3 regions of the Nonomuraea sp. NPDC052129 genome follow, and region 3 is predicted to be linked to each of the others. Evidence: riboswitches for the same ligand, from Rfam matches in the RefSeq annotation. Region 3 holds a riboswitch; each other region holds the start of a gene.

Region 1 (4,712 bases), on a different contig from region 3:
CGGTGGAGAACATCGATCTGACTTCCCTCGTTGCTCGTACGGACGGATTCTCCGGCGCGGATCTCGGGCATCTGTGCGACACCGCAGCCGAACAGGCGCTCATCGCGTCATCGCGCAGCGGGACGGTCCGAATGATCGGCATGGCCGACTTTGAAACGGCCCTGAGGCAGGTGCGGCCCTCGACCGGCCCCTGGTTCGACGCGGCGAAAGGCGTCGCCATGTTCGCGAACGAGGGTGGTGCCTACGATGACCTGCTCAGCTACCTCAAGCAGCAGCGGATGATGTGACTTCGGGCTCGGCGGTGAGGCCGTCCGTCAAGACCGGATGCTGGTCGCCCTACGTATCACGAATGGCGGTATCTGACATGAACCACAGTGAGAAGGCTCTGGCAGCCGCCCGGAATCTCGTCGACCTGAGGCGCTGGCAGGACGCGCTCGATGCACTCGGCCCGGCGCTCGTCTCTGACGACACGGCGGCCGAGGCGCATCGCATGACCGCTCGATGCCTGTTAAGTCTGGGAAGGACGAAGGATGCCCACAACGCGGTCGTCTCCGCTCTCCGCATTGATCCGGGCAGCGAGTACGCGCATTACCTGCTCGCATCCGTTCTCCTCGGCCTCGGCCGGCGAGGGGCCGCCCTGCGGGCGGCGACAGAGGCTGCGAGGCTGGCGCCGGACTGGGTGCCGTCCCTGTACATCTTGGCGAAGTGCCGGCTGGAGGTGTTCGAACGCGACGAAGCTCAGCGAACCGCCGCGATGGCCGTCAGGGCCGATCCGCATGATCCGCTCGCCCATCTCGCGGTCGCCGAGGTAGCGGTCGGTCTGCTTCCGCTCGGCGAGGTGGAAGCGGACCGTGAGCGATGGGATGAGGCAGAACGCGCCTTCCGGACCGGCCTCGGGCTTGATCCGCATGATGAAGACCTCGCTCTCGGCCTCGCGCATCTCCTGTGCCTTCGCCACCGCTTCCTCGAAGCCGCGGAGATCTACCTGACGATTCTCCGGAGCAATCCGAGCAACGACTTGGCCCTGCGTGCGATCGGGCTTATCGGGGTGTCGTTCGGCCAACTTCGAAATGACTGGAACAATGCGGCTCCTGTGGGTGCGCGTTTCCAGATGGGTCTGGCAAATCTCGACTCACCGTCGATCGAGGCGCTCCTGGCCGACTTCATTTCGCTCGTGTCCGAGTCGCAGGAGACGGTGCGCGAATCATTGAGCCGGGCCACGAACCTGCTGTCGACTGTGAGCCGGTCTTTCGGTGGTGGTTCGCATCAAGCCGCGGAGCCGATGCCCGCTACGGACTTCGGCGTTCCCCTCTCCTCGGGATGGTCGGCCGTTGGGCTGCCCACGTTCACTTTTCCCTGGCACGCGCTGGATCTGACAGATGACCCCCTGCCGGCGAACCAGGTCGAGGTTGCGTCGCTTGCCGGACAGCTGCAAGATGCGGTGAAGCGGGTCGCGGAGTACGACGCCCGGATCAGGGCTCTGCTCTACACGAGCCGAGGCGTGTATGCGAAAGATGACGACGGCGCGAGGCTCCATGAGATTTTCGTGGAGATGAGTGCCCGGACCGGCAGGATCGCCGACATCTATCGTGACTGCGGAGACATTCTTCTCGAATTCTCACATGAAGCGTCGCTGGCCAGAGCCCAGGTAGTCAACGCGAGGCACTGGGCCGACCACGCGAACAAGGAACATGAGACGGCCGTCCAGATGTTCCTCTCTCTCCTGGCCGAGCCCCGGCCGCAGGGCGGCGGCGACTGGCGTGGGCTCGACGAATCTGCGGTGGAATCGTTTGCCGGGCGTCTTTCGGACTCATCCAGCATGGCCGCCGCTCGGCGCTTCGGCCGTGAAGCGCGTGAGTGGGAAGAGGAACGTCAAGGAGCCATATCCTCTGCCAGGAACGCGATGGAGGTGTACCGCGAGGCCGAAGCTGGATGCGTGCAGGCCCTTCGCCTCTTGATCGGCAAGTACCGGCCGGCTGCGTGACCCGGAGGTCATGGCGGCCGGGCGGGTCCGGTGTCTTCTGTCAGTGGCAGCGCAAGTCGAACCCGGTACGCCTCCTGAACGCACTCCTCGGCCAGGTCCAGATCTGCGCGACGCGCACGGTCGCGGCGAGCACGAAAGCCCACTCCCGCCGATGCGCGTCGGCCACCGCCTGACCCGCCTCCGCCCGTCCCACCTCCGTTTGGCCCGCGTCCGTTTGGCCCGCGTCCGCCGCGGCCGTCATCGCCATGAGGGTCTCCTTGGCTGTCTGTCCGGTCGGTACGCCTCTACATCGGACAGGCGAGGCGAATTCGACAGACCGTACGCGAACCTTTTCCAGATGCGCCCTGGCGCGACTTCACCAAGGTACCCCCGCTACTTGACGGATCGACGAGCCGGCCGTGCTGGGCGTGGCGATTTCATTGCCTGGAATTACCCAGGTCAGGGGTGCGTTAGACCCCTCTGTGCGCCTGGCCTAGACAGCGAGTATGCCTCTGGCCGCGCCGCCAATGTCCGAGTACGGACGTCATACCCATCACATGCATCACAGGCAATCACCTGTGACCGCTGAACCCGCCTGTGCGCGGGACCGGGGACCCATGTCTCGATCGGGGCTAATCGGCACGTCAACGTGCTGTAGGGCAGCTTCCACGCCCGAGCCCGTCAGCTAACCCGGTAAGCGGAATGGAAGCAAGGAGTAATCACCATTATCCGCACCCCCAAGATCAACTATGCCAAGATCGCGCTCGGCGCGACCATCGCCGCCGCCGCCCTCGGCGCCCACACCGCTGCGAACGCCGCCACGGCCCCCGCATGGCACACCCCCATCGCGGCTCAGGCCGCCCCCGCCTCCGCGCAGGGCGGCAGGAACGGCGAGGCCCAGGTGAACGTCACCGCCCAGCAGGTCCTGAACCTGGCCAAGGCCCAGGTCGGCACGTCCGAGGACGCCAACGGCGGCGGCACCAAGTTCCAGAAGTGGTACGTGAACTCACCCCGCGCCGCCGAAACCGTCCAGCGTGACGGCGGCAGCAGGCAGGACTACCTGAACGCCGCCTGGTGCTCGATGTTCGTCTCCTGGGTCGGCGAGGAGAGCGGCGCCCGCCCCCAGATCGGCTGGGACGCCTACACCGTCGCCCACGCCAAGTGGTTCGCCGCCAACCACCGCTGGGGCACCGTGGCCAAGCCCGGCGCCGTGGTCTTCTACTCCTGGAGCGGCAGCAAGGACTTGAGCTCCATCAGCCATGTCGGATTCGTGGTCAAGGACAACGGCGACGGCACGATCTCCACGATCGAGGGCAACACCGGCAACGGCAAGGTCGAGCAGCGTGTCCGTCCCACCTCTCAGGTCGTCGGTTACGGCTACCCGCACTACGCCGCCTGACCCGCACAGAACGCGTTCGCGGCCGCGAGCCTCAGCACCCGGCCGCGAGCCTCAGCACCCGGCCGCGAGCCTCAGCACCCGGCCGCGAGCCTCAGTACCCGGGCTCAGTACCCGGTCGCGAATCTCACGGCAGTGAGCCCGGCCGCGAACCTCAGGCGTCCGGCCGTGAGTTTCACGGCTGTGAGCCTCACGGCAGTGATGCGAGCATTCGCTGCCCCGCCGACCGCAGGTGGGCGGTCATCGCGTCCGCCGCGGCCGGGCCGTCGCCCGCCACGACCGCCCGCACGATGGCCTCGTGCTCGTCGCGCGTGAGCTCGGCGGCGCCTTCCCTGGCGTAGAAGATCCGGAAAGCGCGCGAACGGACGAACAACCGCTCCAGCGTCTCGGCCACGACCAGGTTTCCCGACATCTGGGCGAGTTTGCCGTGCAGGAGTTCGTCGGCCTTGGCCAGCACGGCGAGGTCGCCGCCCGGCACGTCGACCTGCCGGCGCAGGAACGCCCGGTCCTCCGTACGAAACTCCTCGGCGGCGCGGCGCGCGGTGGGAGGTTCGAGCAGCAGCCTGCACTCGTAGAGGTCGGAGATCGTCTTGCGGTCGGGCAGGTCGGCGGCGACGAAGCCGCGGTAGGGATGCTTGCTGACCAGCCCGTCCGCCTCCAGCCGCCCCAGAGCCTGGCGGATCGGCGTGTTGGAGATCTTGAGCTGCGTGGCCAGAGCATCGATCTTGACCCGGCTGCCGAGCGGAATGTGCCCGCTGAGCAGCATTTCTCGCAACACGTCGTAGACGTCGTCGGCGAGCACCTGCCGCCGTGGGAGCGCCAGTTCTGGCGATGGGGAGTCAGTCATCCAAGCCTCGGGGAGTCGGTCATCCAAGCCTCCTGGCGTTCCACCCTAGCGGCACATGGGGTTGACGTCGGCGTAACGTGCATGCAACATCTGACTTCAAACATCGTACACGATTATGTCGAGGCCAGCTGTGATCAGAGTTCGCATCCCCATAACGGCGTGCCTCGCAGGCGCCCTGCTCACCGCCTGTTCGTCCAGCACGCCCGCAGCCGTCGGCGGGGCCATCACCGAGGACCGCGACGCGACGCTACTGGTGTGGAGTGACCCCACCCGGCTGGCCGGATTCGAGCAGTTCAAGAAGACCCACCCGAACTTGAAGATGAAGGTCGAGACCTACGACGGGCAGAGCCTGCTGACGAAGATCCAGCTGTTCAACCGCACCGGCAAGGGCTGGCCGGACGTCGTCTTCGCGGGGCAGCCCAACGTGGTCTCCCAGTTCGCCGGGAAGCTGAACTACGCCCAGCCCCTCGACTCGCTGCTGCCCGGGCAGATCCGCAAGGACTTCG
Region 2 (4,712 bases), on a different contig from region 3:
CTCGGGCTGCTCCGGCTGGAGGGGCGCAAGACGGCGGCCAGCGTGGCCGCCATCTCAGCACGGATTCACTGAGCTTGAACGGAGGAAGGCATGGCCAGCATGGACGTCTCTCTCAAGGAGATGATGACGATCGACGGCTCCATCGGCGCGGTGATCGTCGATCACGGCAGCGGCATGGCGCTGGGGGCGCTCGGCGGCTCCAAGGACCTGGATCTCCAGGTCGCCGCGGCGGGGAACACGGAGGTGGTCAAGGCCAAGCTGCGCACGATGGACTCGCTGGGGCTCAAGGACTCCATCGAGGACATCCTGATCACGCTCGGCGGCCAGTACCACATCATCCGGCCGATCACCGGCCGCGGCGGCAAGGGGCTCTTCCTCTATCTCGCACTGGATCGGGCACGGGCCAACCTGGCGCTGGCCCGGCACCAGCTCCGCGGGATCGAGGAGAAGCTGGAGGTCTGAGAGATCCGGTGGCTCGCGTCCGGGCGCGGCGGACACGAGCCACCGACCTCCACCGATCCCTTACGTCAGCTCGTGGTGAGCTTGGTGATGGCGCCGACGATGTCCGGCCAGAGCGGCCGGGGCAGGTCATGGCCCATACCGGGGAACGTCAGCAGCGTGGCGCCCGGAATCGCCGCCGCCGTGGCGTGGCCGGCGGCGACCGGGACGAGAGCGTCGGCCTCGCCGTGGATGACCAGGGCGGGGATCCCCAGCGTGCCGAGCCGCTCCGTGCGGTCACCGGAGGCCATGATCGCGGCCAGCTGCCGGGTCGTGCCCGGCGGGTCGAAGCACCGGTCGTACGCCTGGCCGGACAGCCGGAGGATGCGTTCCCGGTCCATGTCGAAGCCGGGCGAGCCGATCACCGCCCAGGTCCTCAAAGACTGGGCGAGCACGGCGTCCCGATCGGTCGGGGGCGCGGCGAGCAGCACCGCGCTGGCCTCCGGCGTGGGCGGGGCCACGTCCGGGCCGGGAGTCGACATGATCGAGGTAAGGGTCAGCACCCGCTCGGGGTGCCGGATGGCGAGCGTCTGGGCGATCATCCCGCCCATCGAGGCGCCCACGACGTGGGCGGCGGGCCAGCCGAGGACGTCCATCAGCCCGGCCGCGTCGTCGGCCATGTCGTCCAGCAGATACGAAGAGGACGTCCCCAGTGTGGGAACGCCCTCGTCGTGCAGGTGCGTGGAGAGTCCGGAGTCACGGTTGTCGAATCTGACGACGTGATGGCCCTGCTCCGCCAGGAGCTCGCAGAGCTCGTCGTCCCAGTGGATGAGCTGGGCGCCGAGCCCCATGATGAGGAGCAGGGGACGTCCGCCGGGTGAGCCGAAGGTCTCGTACGCGATCTCGATGCCGTTTGCGGCTGCAAGCGTGGTCACGAGGTCAGAATGACATTCTGTTTCCCGCGACGCAAAGACCGTCAGCTCCGAAATAGACGACCATCAAGGCCGTCGGCTCCGGACCTGACGGCCGTCAGCAAGACCGTCTTCGGACCTGACGGCCGTCAGCGCCGGACGAGCTTGCGGATCCGGTCGCGGCCGACCGTCGAGCCGCCGAACATCGCCAGCGCGACCGCCGCGGCGGCGCCACCGATGGCGTTCGACTCGACAACCTTCTCTTCAGCCTTGTCGGCCTTCTTGGCGGCCACCGGCACAGCCTTGGCGGGAGCGGGCTTGACCGCGGCGGGCTTGTCACCCTCGGCCACGATCTTCGGGGGCTTGGCGGGGTTGTGGTCCACGACGGCGTACGCACCGGTGGAGAAGGGCTGCGGGTAGTTCTTCTTGCCCGGGCCGCTACCCCACTTGGTGATGACATAGTCGATCTTGATGTGGCCCGCGCCACCGTTGCCGTCCACGCCCAGCGTGCTGGAGTTGAAGCGGCCACCGGTCAGGGCGGCGAAGGTCTTGGCGTCGAGGTCGAGCATGACGCCGCTGGAGGACGGCACGCCCGGGCCGCGGTCGCCGACGAAGAAGGGCATCTTCTTGCCCTTGTAGACGACGTAGCCCTCGGTCATGAGCGGCCAGCTCGGGCTGGCGGCGAGCCCCTTCTGCATGGGCTTGCCGCTGGCCGGCAGCCCGGTGTCCCCGGCGCGGCCGGAGGAGTCGTCCCAGAAGTAGGACGCGGTGGTCTTGCCCTTGAGCAGGACCTTCTTGTCACTGCCGGAATCGGCGTGTGCGGCGGTGCCTGCGCCGATGGAGATCGCACCGACGACGGCGGCGGTGAGCATGGCAGATCGAACAGACATGGAGTAGCAAAGTCCTTTATACGGGAACAAGGGGATTGCGCTCGCGAAAGGTGTGCGTAGCCGGGCAAAACGCCAAACGGGCGCTACGCGGAGCGTGGAAGAGCGGGGGGAAGGTGCCGGTCAGTCAGCGGACGACAACACGCGGGCTGGCGGCACGACGCGGGGGTAACGCATGCGGTAGGTGTCCTCTCCATCTCGCCTACCGGGTTAGCTGACGGGTTCGGACGTGGAGATGCCCTACCGACCGCGGTCGGATTCACCCCTAAGGAACGTTTGGTTCCCCGGTTCCCGCGAGCGGGATTCGGCGCCTGCCGGTTGGTACTCCCCTGTTGAAGCCCCAAAGTCACCGGCTGGTAACTCCATGAACTATAGGTACCGAACCGGACAAAGGCAAACATAAGGCCATGAAACGGGCGAAGATCTACCTAGGAGGTCAAGAAAAAAGGGGGTACGGCATGCCGTACCCCCAGAAAAGCTCAGGTCAACCGCCGCTCTTCCGCCTGAAAGAACGCTTGCTGGCGGCGGGCCCGTGAGCGCCGTGAATCTTGGAAGGGTCGTTGCCCCTGCCACCCGCGCTCGAGTCGGCATGCTGGTTACGCTTGCGCTCCAGCGCCTCGCGGAACTTGCGCTTCATCTCGTCCTCGGGAGTTTCGTCGACTTCCGGCTCCGGTGTTTCCGCCATGAGGACCTCCTGGTGTTGGGGACAAGAACCAGCTTCCCATGACGGCGCTCAGGACGCGAAACTGGCCTCGACCTTGGACTGGGGCGTTTCCCGGTCGATCCGCGCACCGGGCATGGCGATCAGGGCCACCAGCGCCACGAGGGCGCCCGCGACACCCAGCGAGGGGATGACCAGGGCCGCGGCCGAGGCGTGCGCGGCAGCCAGTCCGTGCAGCGGCGCCTCGGTGGCGATGACAGAGGTGTAGGCGGTGCCGGCCAGCGCCAGGGCGACCGAGCCGCCGATCTGGCGGAAGAACGTCAGGTTGGCCGAGGCCGTACCCATGTACTGGGGCGGCACCGAGTCCCGCACGGCCACGGTCAGGCCGGAGAGCATCGGGCCCATGCCGAGACCGATCAGCGCCATCCACCCGACGAGCACCCAGGGCGGCGTGTCCAGCGTCAGACCGGCGCACAGCAGCGTGCCCACGACCAGCAGGAACGGCGCCGCCACCAGCCACGGCTTGTAGACGCGCGTCCGGCTGATCAGCGCGCCCACGACCATGCTGCCCACCACCATGGCCAGGGTCAGCGGGTAGATCCGCAGCCCCGACTCGGTGGCGCTGGCGCCGAGCGCCTCCTGGAAGTAACGCGGCAGGAACACCACACCGGCGAACATGCAGAAGGCGGTGAAGAAGGAGGTCACGTTGACCAGCGTGTACGTACGGTTCCGGAACAGGTGCATGGGCATGATGGGCGCCTCGGCCCGCATCTCCACCACCACGAACACCACGAGCGACACCAGAGCCAGCACGATCGGCCCGATCACCGGCACGCTGGTCCACGTGTGGCCGTCGAGCCCCTTCTCGGTCAGGCCGATGAGCAGCGCGCTGATGCCCACCGTGAAGACCCCGATGCCCAGGTAGTCAGGCCGCCCGCCACCATGTCCCGGCTGGCGCGGCAGGCGCAGCACGATGATCGCGATCAGCACCAGGCCGATCGGCACGTTCACATAAAAGGCCCAGCGCCAGCTCGCATGGTCGGTGAAGAGCCCGCCCAGGAACGGCCCGGCGAGGTAGCTGAGCGCCATCACCCCGCCCATCGCGCCCTGCACCCGCGCCCCGCCCTTCTCCGGCGGGAACAGTTCGAGCACCAGGGCGATCGACAGCGGCAGCAGCGCGCCCGCGCCCAAGCCCTGCAACGCGCGGAACAGGATGAGCTGCGTCATGTCCTGCGCCACCCCGCACAACGCCGAGCCCAGGAGGAACACGGACATGCCGATCAACAGCAGCGGCTTCCTGCCGTGCTGGTCCGACAGCCTTCCATAGAGGGGCACGGTCACGGTCGAGGTCAGCAGGTAGGCCGTGACGACCCAGGTGTAGAGATCGACGCCGCCCAGCTCCGTGATGATCCGCGGCAGGGCCGTACCAACGATCGTCTGGTCGAGCATTCCCAAGAACATGCCGCCGAGCACGGCGACCAGCAGGAGGCCATCGCCTCTGCGCTTCGTGTCAATATTCACGTGTGGAGAGTGACATGTAAGGATTGACATGTCAACCCATTGGTATGCTTGCCGACATGTCCCTACGGATCGCGCTGCTCGGGCTCCTCGACGCCAGGGGGCCGGCCAGCGGCTACGACCTGGCGAAATCCTTCGAGCGGTCGCTCAATCACGTCTGGCAGGCCGGGCACACGCAGATTTACCCGGAGCTGGTGAAGATGGCCGCCGACGGACTGGTGGCGGTCGAGTCGGAGGGGGCGCGCGGACGGAAGATGTACGCGATCACGCCCGAGGGCGCGGAGCAGGTGCGCTCCT
Region 3 (4,712 bases):
GGTCATGAAGAACTCGTAGGCGACGTACACCGCCGTCATCACGACGGCGATGATGGCGTTGTAGGCGGGGTAGCCCAGGAAGCCGGTCGTCGTGCCGGTCGCGGAGTTGTAGCCGACGAGCAGGATGGCCCCGAAAACGAGACCGATCACCCAGTTCGCGATGCCGAAGATGACACCGTCGATGATCCTCGCCACGAGCCGCTGCCACCACTCGGCGAGCGGGGCCGGGGCGCCGGGCGGTTGCACCCCATGTGGCTGCGGCTGCCCGTAGCCGGGCTGCTGGCCGTACTGGGGCTGCTGACCGTAGCCAGGCTGACCGTACTGCTGCTGCTGGCCGTAGTCCGGCTGGCCGTACTGCTGCTGACCGTAGCCGGGTTGCGACGGCTGCTGCTGCCCGTAACCGGGCTGCTGGCCGTAACCGGGTTGCTGCCCATAGCCGGGCTGCTGGCCCGACGGGGGCTGCTGGCCGTACTGCTGCTGGCCGTAGCCGGGTTGCGACGGCTGCTGCTGACCGTAGCCCGGCTGGGACGGCTGCTGCTGCCCGTAACCGGGCTGCTGGCCGTAACCAGGCTGGGATTGCGGTTGCTGACCGTAACCGGGTTGCGATTGCGGCTGCTGACCGTAGTTGGGCTGGCCGTACTCGGGTTGCTGACCCGAAGCCTGCTGCTGACCGTATCCGGGTTGCTGACCGTATCCGGGCTGCTGGCCGTATCCGGGCTGCTGGCCGTATTCCGGTTGCTGGCCGTAGCCGGGCTGCTGCCCGTACTGCGGCTGTTGTCCGTACTGCGGTTGCTGCGGCTGCTGGCCGTAGCCTGGCTGCTGCTGACCGTACTGCGGCTGTTGGCCGTAGCCCGGCTGCTGTTGCCCGTAGTTGGGTTGCTGGCCGTAGGCGTCGTCCGCCCGGTAGCCAACGACCGTCGCATCCGGGTCGGGCTCGCCATAGGGACGGCCCGCGTTGTGATGTCCGTATTCAGATCCGCCAGGCGCAGAGTTCTCGCCGGATTCGTCCTGTGGATACGGCGGCTGTCCGGTGCTCACCGTGTCACCTCGCTTCGAGTGCGCATGTGGCACGTGTCAGGACACATGCCTGTGCTGCCCAACGTATCGACATAGGTATCAACAATCACCTTTCCCATTAGTCAAGGTCCGCGTCACCCGATGTCAGGTGGAGAAGCATGCGGGTGTTCCCCAGGGTGTTGGGCTTGACGTGTTCGAGGTCGAGGAACTCGGCGACACCCTCGTCGTACGAGGCCAGCAGCTCCGCATAGACCTCGGGTGAGACCGGGGTGCCCTGTACGGGGCGGAATCCATGCCTCGCGAAAAAATCCACCTCAAAAGTCAGACAGAAAACCCGGCGCAGGCCGAGTTCCCGGGCCGTATTGATCAAGGAAGAGACGATCCGGTGCCCGATTCCGAAGCCTCGGAACTCCGGATCAACGGCCACCGTGCGAATCTCCGCGAGATCCTCCCAAAGCACATGCAGCGCGCCACAGCCGACCACTTGGCCGCCGCGCTCGGCGATCCAGAACTCCTGCACGTCCTCGTACAGAGTGACAGTGGCCTTCTCCAGAAGCCGGGGCCCGGCGCCCGCGTAGGTGTCGACCAGGAGACGGATCGTCCTGACATCCGGCGTGCGGGCACGCCGGACGACGACTTCCGTGTCCGGGACTGTCACTTCGGCGACCTGCTCCATGGGTCTCCAGCGTACAGATCCGATTACGGCCTCCCCCTAACTCTGACGTCTCTCCCATCTCATGACATCTCGTGGTTGATCGAGCACGATGCGGGATCCCGTTGGCCGATAGGCTTCCATGTCTTGACGAACTTGGTGCAAAAAGGACATAAAGTTTGTTCAGCACCGGCAGGCACGAGACCACCTCGTGACCCTTCGGTTGCGAAACCTCTACAGACTTGGCAGTTCTGGTTGAGCACGAACCCGGAGTGCACTAGTGTCCAGCGACGATGTCACCCACGCGAGCCAGCGTGGAGACGCGCCCAATCCCCGTAAGGGGAGCCGGGGACCCGCCGGTGGCGACCTCATCCCGACGCCACCACCCATGGGGTGAATCCGAGCGAGTCGTTCGGTAGGGCTGCTCCGGCCCGAACCCGTCAGCTAACCCGGTAGGCGCCGATGAGAGGAGCTGGTTGGTGAAGCAGACCCGCGATCGCGAGGGGAAGCCGGCGGGCGCTCACGCTCGCCCTCCGGAGTTCCGGAAGATCCCCACCCGATTGGGTGTCATCGCGGCGACCATCGCCACCCTCCTCTTCGCCGTACCCGTCGGCTCCGCCGTCGCCGATCCCAAGCCCTCGCTGAAGGACCTGTCCAAGCAGGCCGAGGAGCTCCACACGCAGATCGAGACGCTCAGCGAGGAGTTCAACGGCCAGCGGGAGAAGCTCAAGACCGCCAAGAAGTCGGCTGAGGCGGCCAAGAAGACGCTGTCCACCAGTGAGGCCGATCTGGCCGCCAAGCGCGCCAAGGCCGCGCTGCTGGCCCAGAACGCCTACATCAACGGCGGCTTCGGCCAGGCGCTGGCATTCGGCACCTCCGACGACCCCGAGAGCTTCCTCGACCGGGCGGCCACCACCTACGCGCTGGAGCAGCAGCAGGGCTTCGAGGTCAACCAGGTGACCACGGCCAGGCAGGCCGCCGAGCAGGCCAGGGCCAGCGCCAAGACGCGCATCGACGAGGTCGAGAAGATCGTCGAGGGCCTCGGCACCAAGCGCGACAAGATCACCAAGCTCGTGACCAAGGTCGAGAGCAGCCTCTTCAAGCGGGCGATCGGCGAGGCGGGCCGTCCCGGCACCCGGGCCACGCGGGTCGACCTGCCGGTCATCGGCGCCGGCAAGGCGGCCACGGCCGCCAGGTGGGCGCTCACGCAGCAGCTCAAGCCGTACGTCTGGGGCGCCGAGGGGCCGACCTCGTACGACTGCTCCGGCCTGGTGATGGCGGCCTACCAGCGGGTGGGGATCTCACTGCCGCACTACACGGGCGACCAGTGGACGGCCGGACGGCACATCTCCAAGGAGGAGCTGCGCGTCGGCGACCTGGTCTTCTTCTATGGCGACCTGCACCACGTCGGCATCTACATCGGCGGCGGCATGATGGTCCACGCGCCGCAGACCGGCGACGTCGTACGCATCGCGTCCATCGCCCGCCGTCCGTTCGCGGGCGCCGTACGCATCGCCGACTGACCTCCGGACACCACGACAAGCACTCTGACAGCCGGGGCCCGGGCGGCTGGGCCGGTCGAGCGGTCAGATGAGCTGGCGGCGGGCGGCCCAGGCCACGGCCTCGATCGCGGTGGCGACGCCGATGCGGTCGCAGATACCCCGAAGTCTCCGGCGTACCGTGCGCCCGCTGATATCCAGTCGCCTGCCAACCCGATCAACCGTGACCCCCTTGGCAAGCTCCGCCAGCAACGCCAGATCCGCGTGGCTAAGCTCGACGCTCTCAGTGAGCACATACATCGGGAGCCCTCCCCCCAACAGCAGAACTCGAGACGTCCATGTCCGAGCAGAGCTGCAGCTCGTCTCGCAGACGGTAAACGCATTCTGGAAAGGTCGTCAAGCCAGCGAATACCGCCCTCTGACCATCGCCATTGACATGATCCGTTGTATGTGAAGTACTCGCCATATGTCGGCACACTTCGGGGCCCGATGAGGGATCACAGCCGCCCTTACAACGGCTCCAGCTCCCCTCCCCATGAGCTCCGCGGACGTGCTGGGCACCGAATCCGTGGAACGCGAACGCTATTCGCATTCTATATGCGAAATATCGGAAATGTTGCTGCTTGGGGCACTCTTTTGTACCCCCGCGCGGTCGGGTCGGCAGCGCCCGCCAAAGACCATGAACGGTTCATGCGCCAGAGGGAGAGGCCACTCGGCGCAGGCGGCCGGGAGATGTCCGCTCCCCGCGTTAAGGGGCTGGCGAACGTCGCCGCCCGCGTTCTCCTACTCGCCGCAGGAGATCGGGCCGCTGTCAACCCGACAGCGGCCGCTACGGCCCGGCGTGGGAGCCGGGCCGACACCCTTCGGTGACAGGCGGGTCAGTGGGTCGGCTTGACCAGCGGGAACAAGATCGTTTCACGGATGCTCTTGCCGGTGAAGGCCATGATCATCCGGTCGATCCCGGCCCCCATGCCACCCGTGGGCGGCATGGCGTACTCCAGCGCCTGCAAGAAGTCCTCGTCGAGCTGCATGGCCTCCGGGTCGCCCCCGGCGGCCAGCAGCGACTGCTCCACCAGGCGCCGGCGCTGCTCGACCGGGTCGACGAGCTCGGAGTAGGCGGTGCCCAGCTCGGTGCCGAACCCGATGAGGTCCCACTTCTCGGTCAGCAGCGGGTTGTCGCGGTGCTGGCGGGTCAGCGGGGAGGTCTCCAGCGGGTAGTCCATGACGAACGTCGGCTGGATGAGCGTGTGCTCGACGAGGGCCTCGAAGATCTCCTGGACGAGCTTGCCCTGGCCCCACTTCGGGTCCCAGTGGATCTCGCGCCCGTCGGCGAGCTTCCGGACCTGCTCCAGCGGGGTCTCGGTGGTGATCTCCTCGCCGAGCGCCTCGGACACCGCCCCGTACAGCGTGATGCGCGGCCACTCGGGGATGCCCAGGTCCACCTCGACGCCGTCGTGGACGACCACAGAGGTGCCCAGGGCGGCCACGACGGCCTTCTGGTACATCCGCTGGGTCAGGTCGGCCATGTCGTTGTAGTCGAGGTA

What was found. A riboswitch is a leader RNA that binds a small molecule or an ion and turns the genes downstream of it on or off. The one in region 3 is predicted to bind cyclic di-AMP.
Region 1: another riboswitch for cyclic di-AMP. It lies ahead of AB0L53_RS03330 (CHAP domain-containing protein); the one in region 3 lies ahead of AB0L53_RS27995 (C40 family peptidase).
Region 2: another riboswitch for cyclic di-AMP. It lies ahead of AB0L53_RS21700 (hypothetical protein); the one in region 3 lies ahead of AB0L53_RS27995 (C40 family peptidase).

The regions. Positions count from the first base shown of each region.
Region 1 covers NZ_JBFAVX010000001.1:717,516-722,227, forward strand. The annotation lists gene AB0L53_RS03315 (AAA family ATPase) at 1-287, shown strand, start outside; gene AB0L53_RS03320 (tetratricopeptide repeat protein) at 365-1,984, shown strand; gene AB0L53_RS03325 (hypothetical protein) at 2,025-2,231, opposite strand; cyclic di-AMP (ydaO/yuaA leader) riboswitch at 2,537-2,678, shown strand; gene AB0L53_RS03330 (CHAP domain-containing protein) at 2,865-3,362, shown strand; gene AB0L53_RS03335 (GntR family transcriptional regulator) at 3,550-4,206, opposite strand; gene AB0L53_RS03340 (extracellular solute-binding protein) at 4,337-4,712, shown strand, end outside.
Region 2 covers NZ_JBFAVX010000009.1:82,649-87,360, forward strand. The annotation lists gene AB0L53_RS21685 (roadblock/LC7 domain-containing protein) at 1-72, shown strand, start outside; gene AB0L53_RS21690 (hypothetical protein) at 91-462, shown strand; gene AB0L53_RS21695 (alpha/beta hydrolase) at 528-1,373, opposite strand; gene AB0L53_RS21700 (hypothetical protein) at 1,499-2,239, opposite strand; cyclic di-AMP (ydaO/yuaA leader) riboswitch at 2,421-2,556, opposite strand; gene AB0L53_RS21705 (DUF5302 domain-containing protein) at 2,721-2,921, opposite strand; gene AB0L53_RS21710 (MDR family MFS transporter) at 2,970-4,418, opposite strand; gene AB0L53_RS21715 (PadR family transcriptional regulator) at 4,475-4,712, shown strand, end outside.
Region 3 covers NZ_JBFAVX010000013.1:192,211-196,922, forward strand. The annotation lists gene AB0L53_RS27980 (RDD family protein) at 1-246, opposite strand, end outside; gene AB0L53_RS27985 (hypothetical protein) at 250-1,113, shown strand; gene AB0L53_RS27990 (amino-acid N-acetyltransferase) at 1,136-1,693, opposite strand; cyclic di-AMP (ydaO/yuaA leader) riboswitch at 1,983-2,143, shown strand; gene AB0L53_RS27995 (C40 family peptidase) at 2,149-3,192, shown strand; gene AB0L53_RS28000 (LuxR C-terminal-related transcriptional regulator) at 3,256-3,468, opposite strand; gene lysX (bifunctional lysylphosphatidylglycerol synthetase/lysine--tRNA ligase LysX) at 4,047-4,712, opposite strand, start outside.